Regions from separate parts of the Bacillus sp. ISL-47 genome, predicted to be linked through region 1. Evidence: riboswitches for the same ligand, from Rfam matches in the RefSeq annotation. Region 1 holds a riboswitch; each other region holds the start of a gene.
The links. Region 1 has a riboswitch for thiamine pyrophosphate ahead of J7I93_RS12020 (YkoF family thiamine/hydroxymethylpyrimidine-binding protein). Riboswitches for the same ligand answer to the same signal wherever they lie in the genome.
Positions count from the first base shown of each region.

Region 2: linked by a shared signal. The riboswitch ahead of thiT (energy-coupled thiamine transporter ThiT) and the one ahead of J7I93_RS12020 (YkoF family thiamine/hydroxymethylpyrimidine-binding protein) in region 1 are both predicted to bind thiamine pyrophosphate.
Region 3: linked by a shared signal. The riboswitch ahead of thiW (energy coupling factor transporter S component ThiW) and the one ahead of J7I93_RS12020 (YkoF family thiamine/hydroxymethylpyrimidine-binding protein) in region 1 are both predicted to bind thiamine pyrophosphate.

Region 1 is NZ_JAGGQS010000035.1:4,283-7,555, reverse strand. Features, by position in the region: gene J7I93_RS12025 (Cof-type HAD-IIB family hydrolase) at 267-1,133, opposite strand; TPP riboswitch at 1,361-1,461, shown strand; gene J7I93_RS12020 (YkoF family thiamine/hydroxymethylpyrimidine-binding protein) at 1,724-2,338, shown strand; gene J7I93_RS12015 (ECF transporter S component) at 2,331-2,927, shown strand; gene J7I93_RS12010 (ABC transporter ATP-binding protein) at 2,911-3,273, shown strand, end outside.
Region 2 is NZ_JAGGQS010000030.1:26,381-29,653, reverse strand. Features, by position in the region: gene J7I93_RS11335 (MATE family efflux transporter) at 1-1,003, shown strand, start outside; TPP riboswitch at 1,057-1,160, shown strand; gene thiT (energy-coupled thiamine transporter ThiT) at 1,227-1,826, shown strand; gene J7I93_RS11325 (hypothetical protein) at 1,929-2,198, shown strand; gene J7I93_RS11320 (hypothetical protein) at 2,333-2,572, shown strand; gene qoxD (cytochrome aa3 quinol oxidase subunit IV) at 2,610-2,912, opposite strand; gene qoxC (cytochrome aa3 quinol oxidase subunit III) at 2,913-3,273, opposite strand, start outside.
Region 3 is NZ_JAGGQS010000082.1:24,973-28,245, forward strand. Features, by position in the region: gene J7I93_RS23790 (alpha-hydroxy-acid oxidizing protein) at 1-242, shown strand, start outside; gene J7I93_RS23795 (DsrE/DsrF/DrsH-like family protein) at 391-786, shown strand; gene J7I93_RS23800 (DUF302 domain-containing protein) at 837-1,220, shown strand; TPP riboswitch at 1,290-1,406, shown strand; gene thiW (energy coupling factor transporter S component ThiW) at 1,589-2,077, shown strand; TPP riboswitch at 2,324-2,425, shown strand; gene tenA (thiaminase II) at 2,480-3,169, shown strand; gene J7I93_RS23815 (DUF1287 domain-containing protein) at 3,255-3,273, opposite strand, start outside.

The DNA.
Region 1 (3,273 bases):
TTTTGTGGCATTGATATATGTTAAGCCGGAATCCTGCTTTTGCGTCGTGCCGCTACTTTTATGCTTCGTGCCCAAATGGGCTTGCGTCCTCCTGGCACTTTTTTCCGTTATTTTCACGACTCTTTGCGTCTTTCTCTCCTTTTTGCATCATCTCCCCGCTCCAGCCTGCATTGCGTCCTTATTGCTCTTGCTTTTGCGTCAATTTCTCAATTTTATTTTCATCAAAAAAGAGCCGATTATCATAATCGCACTCTCTTTTGTTTGCTTTATTTTAATAGATTCATTTTCCTCAGGAATTCGATCGGTTGCTGTTTGCGGAAGTGCTCTTTGACCATATAGCTGACTCCGTTTTGGTTATTGGATCGGGTTAGCCAGTCTGCAGCTTTTTTCACTTCCGCCGGGGCATTGCCCATTGCCACACCGAGGCCGGCTGCTTCGATCATTTCCAGATCATCTATAGAGTCGCCAATAACGACCATTTGGTTTCTTGAGATTCCCAGATGTTCTCCCAAATAAAGCAATCCGTTCACCTTGGATACTCCTGCGGGAACAATATCCATGCGAAGGTCATTCAGTTTTATGATGTCGATGTTTTGAAACATGCCTTTAATAGAATCATGAGCATCTTGCAGGTCCTCTTTATCTTCAAAGTAGACTTCGATTTTTGGAGGTGTGACAGGTTCATCCAAAATGGTATCGCTCAATGAATCTACAAATTGCTGTGAGTAAAAGATGGGATCTCCTGTAGTAAATACTGTTTTAGCAAGCATATTGGAATTTAGTTTTGTTTTGTTTGCCAGGGAATATTTTTCGTGCACCAGCCTGATTTGACATGTGAAGCCTTCAAGCAGGCGCACTATTTCAAACGTTTCATCTTCCTGTATACGTTTTACAAAAATTGGTTTTTCCGGAGAAGCGGCAATATAAGCCCCTCTGTGTGTGACCAGCAAAGAATTAAGTTTCAGCGCTTTCGCCACTTTCTTTGCAGAAGGAAAGCTCCTTGACGTTACAAGCGTTACATAAATTCCTTTTTGCTGTACATATTCAATCGCTTCTTTAGTGGATTTATGAAGTCTTCCATTTGATTGGAGAAGTGTTCCATCAATATTTAAAGCAAGCATTCGGTATATCATCTACTTTGCCCCCTATTCTCGGTGTAAAATTGTCCTATTACACTTTTATGAAGAAATGCAATTGATTAGAACATGACATGGACAATGCAAACATTTTTCTTTAGCTTGTAGGAATTGGCAATGACTACTTCAATTTGAGAGACTGTTTAATTCAAAGAATTATAAATTATCCATTTACAATTCAATGTTCGCGTATTAAGATGGAGTCAAATAAAAACTGCATATCAAGTTTGCACTAGGGGAGCTTTTGGCTGAGAAGAACATTCCGTTCTGACCCTTATGACCCGATCTGGATAATACCAGCGTGGGGAAGTGCAGGTGAACGGCTATCATTTTTTATGTATTGATAACATTCAACTGCATTTCCTCATGGAAATGCAGTTTTTTATTTTTAGGCTGTGATAAAGCTAAATGTTGATTTCAGCCCCTTGTTGATTGTTGCGGGTGAAGTGAGTCATAGGGAGATCACACAAGCGCTAGACGCCGAGGAGGCTTCCGGACCGCCTGCGGTTCGCTGAGTGCGTGGAGCGGAAATCAACAGGCAAGATTAACAGAGCCTATTTTTATAAAAAATTAGGAGGAATGACAGTATGCAAGAAAATTTCTTATGTGGAACAAGCGAGATTACAGGGTGCAGATTTTCTATTTATCCTATGTCTGACCGGTTTGTGGATATTATTTTATCGGCACTGAATGAAGTGGACACAAGCAAGGTATGGATGGAAACTGATGATGTCAGCACATGTGTGCGCGGCCGTTCCATTCATGTCTTTGATGTTGTAAAAGCCATTTACCTGGAAGCAGCCAAGCATGGCGACCATGTTGTTTTCAATGGCACTTTTTCAAACGGCTGTCCTGGAGATACGGCAGGCGATGCCTACCTAGCTGAAAATGAAGAGAGAGCAAATAAGGAAAAGTCTTCAAGTATCCTTCAGAAAGTTGCCGCCCAATTTGCCCTTTATCCAATGGGAATCCCTACATATATGGATGTCATAATGGACCAGGTGGAGCTGGCAAAATCACAGGGCACTTTTTCAAAAGGTGTCCATTATGCTTCAAGACTTGATGGAGATGCACATGCTGTTTTTAAAACGCTTGAAGATGCATTCGAGGGATGTAAAAAAAGTGATTCCACCCATATTGTTATGACAGTTAATATGTCTGCGAACAGCCCTTCCAATAAGGGGGCTGAATCATATGCTTGAAAAATGGAAGCTTCGTGAAGTGATCGTCCTTTCTGTTTTGGCTGTTGTGTTTGCGGTGGTTTATCTCGTTTTTCTTCAATTCGGGAACGTACTTTTTGGGATGTTCGGCTTGATTGGCTATGATATTATCTTTGGAATCTGGTTTATCGTTTCGATTATTGCTGCCTATATTATCAGAAAGCCCGGGGCTGCCTTTTTATCGGAAACCATTGCCGCAACGGTCGAGGTCATGATTGGCAATGCCGTCGGTCCACGCCTTATCATTTCGGGCATGATACAAGGAATTGGCGCAGAAGCTGTTTTTGCGGCTGCAAAATGGAGTAATTACCGCACTTGGATTTTAATCGCGGCAGGTATGGGCTCATCTGTCACAAGCTTTATATGGGGTTATTTTATTTCAGGCTATGCTGCACTTTCACCAGGTTATGTGACAGCCATGTTTTTCGTCCGGCTAGCAAGCGGCGCTTTACTGGCAGGTTTACTCGGAAAATGGCTGAGTGAAAGTCTGGCAAAAACAGGTGCATTGAGCAGCTTCCCGATCGGCAAGGAACGGAAAAGGGGAAAACCGGACAATGGAATTACGGCTTAACGAGGCTATTCTAAAGACAAAGCAGCTTACTTTTAGGCATGAAGAAGAGAAAAACCCTGTTTTTAATGGTGTGAATTTAAACCTTTTTCCTGAGGAGGCAGTTCTTATTCTCGGGCCCAGCGGCTGCGGAAAAAGTACACTTGCACTTTGCCTAAATAAATTGTACCCCGAGGCTGTAGATGGCCATCTTGAAGGATTGGTCTCTTTTAAGGGAAAATGGCTGAGCGCATTCAGACCAGGTGAGATTAATAGAAGCATTGGAATGGTATTTCAGGATCCTGAAAGCCAGTTTTGTATGGTAACCGTCGAGGATGAACTGGCGTTCGGACTGGAAAACATGAATATT
Region 2 (3,273 bases), on a different contig from region 1:
ATTTTCCGAAAAAATATTGGTCTTCATGGGGACTCCTGCGGGAATAATTCCAGACGCAGCAGCTTATCTGCAAATTAACTTTCTCGGCATTCTATTTTTATTTGGCTATAATTTTATCGGCACTGTGCTTCGTGCTTTGGGAGACAGTAAAACTCCATTATACTTTGTGTTCATTGCGGTGATTCTGAATGCAATTTTGGATCCGCTTTTCATTTGGATATTTAATCTTGGAATAGAAGGGGCTGCGTATGCAACCATTGTTTCACAGGGAATTGCTTTTCTGGCCGGCATGGCGCTTATTCTCCGCAAAAATCTGGCACCATTCACCATGCCTTCATGGCCGCAGAAGGAAGAGGCAGCATTCATTTTCAAGCTTGGCATTCCATCTGGTCTGCAAATGACCGTTATTTCAGCTGGGGTGATGGCCATTATGAGTGTTGTCACATCGTTTGGGGGAGATGTGGTTGCCGGATTTGGTGCAGCACAGCGGATAGACAGCATCATTATGCTCCCGGCTATGGCTTTGGGGACTGCTGTAAACAGTATGGCAGGGCAGAATATTGGCAGTAATAAATGGGATCGCGTTCATAAAATTGCTCTTTTCGGAGTGATTTATAATCTTGTATTTATGCTTGTCATCGCACTGATAACGGTATTGATGGCTGAATATGGAGTAAGCCTGTTTATCCAGGAAAAAGAAGCGCTTGAATATGGAACCGATTATTTAAAAATGATAGCATTTTTTTATCCATTGCTTGGTATTAATTTTATCCTAAATGGGATAGTAAGGGCTTCTGGAGCAATGTTTCAGGTGCTGGTACTTAACATCATTTCTTTTTGGGTTCTGCGCTATCCTTTGACCTATCTTTTTTCAAAATTTATGGGGGAGAAGGGCATCGCTGCAGGCATGGGAGTCAGCTTTGCCATTAGCAGTGTGATCGCTTTCCTTTATTACCGGTATGGCAAATGGGATGAGCAAGAGCTATTTGAGGAAGGTAAATAAACCCTTTCCATAGATTAGAAAATAATATATAATAAAATGGAATAATTTGATAACGTTACCACAAGGGGAGCATTTTTGCTGAGAGTGAACACATTGGTGTTCTGACCCTTTGAACCTGTTAGTTAATGCTAGCGCAGGAATGTGGAATAAAAGGCAGAAGGAATCACTCTGCCTGCTTGTTCTCCTTTGGGGTATCGTCATACTTTTGAAGGGGGATTTTTTTATGAAAAAATTAAGCTTGGCAGCGATGATCGAGGCATCCTTTTTCGCAGCTTTTGCCATTATCCTGGATTTTCTGCCATCTATTAAACTTTCGCCATCAATATCTATCTCTGCTGCCATGATTCCGATTTTTATACTGGCATTCAGATGGGGCTTTAAAGTAAGCTTTATAGCAGGCTTATTATGGGGCATATTGCAGATTGCGATGGGAGATGCATGGATTGCTACACCACTGCAGGCTTTTATAGAGTATTTTATTGCTTTTGCTTTTATAGGATTTGCTGGTTTGTTTTATCTTCCAATCCAAAAACAATTGCGCAATGAAAACAAGAAAAAGGCACTTGGCTGGATTGTGTTAGCCATTTTTGCTGGAAGCTTCGCCCGCTATTTCTGGCATTTTATTGCAGGTGTTCTCTTTTTCGGAAGCTATGCACCAGAGGGAATGTCACCTGTTCTGTTTTCCTTCCTGGCAAATGGCGCAACCATGCTGGGAGCAGCCATATTATGTTCCATCGTGGCGGTATTATTAATTTCATCGGCGCCAAGATTAGTTCTTAGAAAAGCGGATGGCAGCATCACAGTAAACAAACGGGCTTCTTAACGATAAACCTCTTTGGATCATCCATCCGAAGAGGTTTTTTAATGATGTGGGTAACGAACTCCTGAAAATTGGGTATATTACTCAAAAAGGAGAGTGATTACCTTGTCTAATTCATTGCAAGGAAGCATTATCTCTGGTGTATATGACGCGGAAGCCAGTGCTTTTGAAATTCATAAAGTTAAAAACTTCAACACCCAATCAGTCCTTAATAAAGTACAGTGTGAAAATTTGTACCGATACTTATCACTTCATGAAGATGATGAGGATGGACAAATCATTACATTATATGACCAAATGCCTCTGATGCTGACACGCCAGGAAATTTGCAGCTTAAAAAAAGATCTGGAACAAATTAAGAAGCTATATCAATAGAAGAAACTAGCGTTTTTGCCAAAATGGCAAGACGTTTTTTCTTTCGGCGAAAACTGTGACAAATTTGTGACAAAAAAAGTTTGACATTTTTGTGAACAAAGTTAGAATATTTAGTAAAAAGGGGATGAGCAAAAATGAATGAAAAACAGCAGAGGGTCTTGCGTTTTTTTAGAAATCTAACTGCATCTGGCCTAATTCTTGGATTTGCAGTATTTATAAGCAGTTTTTTTGTAAGCGGTATCAAAGGTGAGTATATTCTATCTATAGGCTTAAGTATAATGGTTTCATCTATGCTGATTTTTGGGTTCGGAATATTTATTCATGTGATGGAGGAAATGACAGAAGGAAGTAAAGGAATAAGACAATATAAATAAAACCGGCCTCCAATATGGAGACCGGTTTTATTCTGTATTAATGGGCTGCGTGCCCAGCTGTCAAAACCCATATAGAACCTACGACAACAACAATAACCATAAACACAGCATAAATCATATTGATTAAATTTGTTTTTCCGTCTTCGCCTTCACGCAAATGCATGAACATGAACAGCTGCATGCCTGCCTGGACAACAGCCAGTGAGCCGATAATCCACATGATCACTTTAAAAGAAAGATTCGTTTTTAAAGCAATGCCTGCTGCTGCAAATGTAAGTACAAGGGAGGCAACGAATCCAATGACATGGCTAATAGGGAAGCTTTTCGCCTGCTTTTCCATTTATGCCACCAATCCTTTCAAATACACAAATGTAAAAATAAAGATCCAAACAACATCAAGAAAGTGCCAATATAGACCGATAATAAAAGTTTTCCTTGCTGTCGTTGGAGTAAGACCTCTTTTCAGTAATTGAAGGATGACCATGATGGCCCAGCCAATTCCGAGAGTCACGTGCGCCCCATGTGTTCCTAACAAGACGAATAAGCTGGAAAGAAACGCGCTTGTCTGCATCGTTGCACCTTCATGGACATAGTGAATGAACTCATTAACCTCCATGAATAGGAAGCCGGCACCAAGAGCAAGGGTGAGCACAAGCCAAGTAATAAGGCCTTTTAAGTTATTACGCCGCATTTCAAAGATG
Region 3 (3,273 bases), on a different contig from region 1:
ATGGCCGGATTCCTGTTCTCTTTGACAGCGGAATTCGCCGAGGGTCCGATGTGGTTAAAGCACTGGCGCTTGGAGCGGATGCTGTTTGCCTGGGAAGGCCTTATGTATATGGATTGGCCATTGGCGGGCAGGCTGGCGTCGAAAAGGTGCTTGCCAATTTTATAGAAGAAACAAAGGTCTCTCTCTCTTTAGCCGGGGTCAGCAGCTTGAGGGGAATGGCCAGTCTGCAGCTCATTAAATAGTTTAAGAGAAAACTCCCTAGAGAAAGGGAGTTTTTTTGTTGACAGAAGAATCTATGTTTAATAATATACCTATAGGGGTAAATGTATAAAGAGCTTACATAGGGTCTTAAAATGTCCCCAAAAAATAAAATTTTCAGGAGGAATTACAATGAGTAAAAAAGTAGCAATTATTGCAAGCAACGGCGGATTATTTGATGCATACAAGGTGTACAACATTGCGACTGCGGCGGCAGCAACGGATGCAGAAGTAGCGATTTTCTTCACTTTCGAAGGATTAAACTTAATTCATAAAGAAGCATACCAGCAGCTTCCAATGCCTGAAGGAAAAGAGCATTTTGCAGAGGGCTTTGCAAAAGCCAATGTTCCTGCAATTCCTGTATTAGTGGCAATGGCACAGGATTTAGGCGTTAAATTTATTGGATGCCAAATGACTATGGATGTTATGGGACTTGAAAAAGAAGCTTTTGTAGATGGAATTGAAGTTGGCGGAGCTGTAACATTCCTTGAATTTGCCAACGATGCGGATGTTACACTAACATTCTAATTGAAGATGTGCCGATCCACCAAAATACCGATACAAAAGGAGATGCAATCATGTTCGAATACACAGCAGAAACCGAAAAATCGATTGATGAAGCGATTTCTTCGCTTGAAGAAAGCCTGAAGGAAGAAAAATTCGGGGTCCTTTGGAAGTTTAACGTCCAGGAAAAACTGCAGGAGAAAGGGCTGGACTATAATGAATCCTTCCGTGTTTTAGAAGTTTGCAATCCATTTGAAGCACATCGCGTATTAACACAGAACAAAATGGCTGGCTATTTCTTGCCTTGTAAAATTGTAGTCTATGAGGATGCCGGGAAAACGAAAATTGGCATGCCTAAGCCGACAAGCATGATTGAACTCGTCAATGACGAATCCGTTCAAAGCATTGCGGCTGATATTGAAAACCGTTTAATTGGATGTATTGATAAAAGCATCTAAGCAAAAAGAATGATGACAGTCCCGGAATAATTTGTTAAGCTTGAGGCAGCTTATCAAATTAAATATCTATGAAACTACTAGGGGTGCCCCGAATGTGCGGGCTGAGAGGGAAGCGCGATATAGCTTTCCGACTCTTATAGACCTGATCTGGTTAATGCCAGCGGAGGGAAGTAGGCTTTGAAGGTATGTCGAATCATTTATACTTAAACCAAGCCAGGTCCTTTCGCGGATCTGGCTTTTTTTGAAGGAAAGAAAGTATAAGCTTTGAACTTCGATAACTGTCCAGCGCCAGGCGCCTTGCGCTTTTCTTATGTACATACTTTTCTCCATGATAAGCGATCAGGCTGCCCTTGAGGAAGGAGGTTAAGGTGAATAAAACCCGTTTATTGACGACGATGGCATTATTTGTGGCGATTGGAACGCTGGGCTCCCATTTGTTATGGTTTCCGGCAGGTGTGGCCAAAGCCTATCCCGTCCAGCATGCGGTGAATGTATTGGCGGCAGTAACACTTGGGCCGCTGCCGGCAGTGGGAGTGGCGTTTATGATCGGATTACTGCGAAACCTGCTTGGTTTTGGGACGCTGCTTGCATTTCCAGGCGGAATGATTGGCGCGTTTTTGGCAGGCGTGCTTTATCAAAAATTCGGCCGGAAAGTCTGGGCTGCAGTTGGTGAAGTAGTGGGCACTGGCATCATTGGAGCACTGTTTGCCGTCCCGTATGCAAAGATATTGATGGGAAGCGCAGCTGGCGCCTTCTTCTTTATACCGCCATTTCTTGTCAGCAGCTTTGCCGGTGCGGCTATTGGGTGGATGATACTCGCTAAAGTGAAGGAAAAAAATTTAGTGCAGAATATGTGAGTTTTTAGCGAGCGTGCTTTGCTGTACGGAAGAATAGAGGGTTTGAAGCCGATGGAGCGAGAAGAAGCGGCTGAAAAGAGCAGTCTGAATCAGCTTCAGCGAAATAAGCGGGACAATGCGGTTTCATAAAGCAGGTATGAAGCAACTCTCAAAGAACTGGTATGAAGCAACTCTCAAAGAACTGGTATGAAGCAGCTTTACCGAAACAAGTTAAAAGAAGTGGCAGCAACGAATAAAAAACAATAAGAAAACTGCTAGGGGCGCTTCGGCTGAGATAAGGAGTTTTTCCTTTGTCCCTTGGAACCTGATCTGGGTAATGCCAGCGCAGGGAAGCGGTGAGGACCTCAATTTTTCCTCATGCTTTTTCCCCGGCAGCTTCTGAATAATGAGGAGGCTATTTTAATGACTTTTACAGAAATTCTTCGCAAAGAGAATGATGATTTATTTCAGCTTATTTTTCAGCACCCGTTTGTACAGGGGATCGGAAGAGGAGATGTGCCGAAAGAGGCGCTGGCCCATTATATTAAAGCGGATTATGAGTATTTGAATGCTTTTATGCATATATACGGAATCGCTATTTCCAAGTCTCCTGAGCGGAAGGATATTGCTTATTTCAATCAGCAAATTGAATTTGTACTGAACAGCGAAATCCACCCTCATCATAATTTCTGCCAGCAGATTGGTGTGGGATATGAAGAGCTGCAGGGCTTCCCGCTTCCTCCGACGGCAGACCATTATGTCAAGCATATGATGTACCATGCCCATACAGGCGGGATGGGCGAAATCCTCGCTGCGTTATTGCCTTGCCCTTGGACTTATTGGGAAATCGGGCTTGAGCTCATGAAGCAATATGAGCCGCAGGAGGACCATCCTTTTTACCCGTGGATTTCTTTCTATGCAAATTTAAGGGTTGAAACAGTTACCATGAATATGAGGAATCGTTTGGATGAGCTTGCGGAAGCAGCATCTCCAGAAGAAAGGCAGCGAATGAAGGATGCCTATCGCAAAAGCTGCCAGCTGGAGCTTGGATTCTGGGAGATGGCTTACACCTGTGAGGAGTGGCCAGCAGGCAATACGGTAGCAGCACGATAAGAAAACGGAAATTGGTTCGAAAAAAGCCAGATAGTTATCAATAAATACGCCTGCTTCTGCTTCGCGGCAGGGCAGGCGTGTTTTTTCAAAAATTCCATCTATAA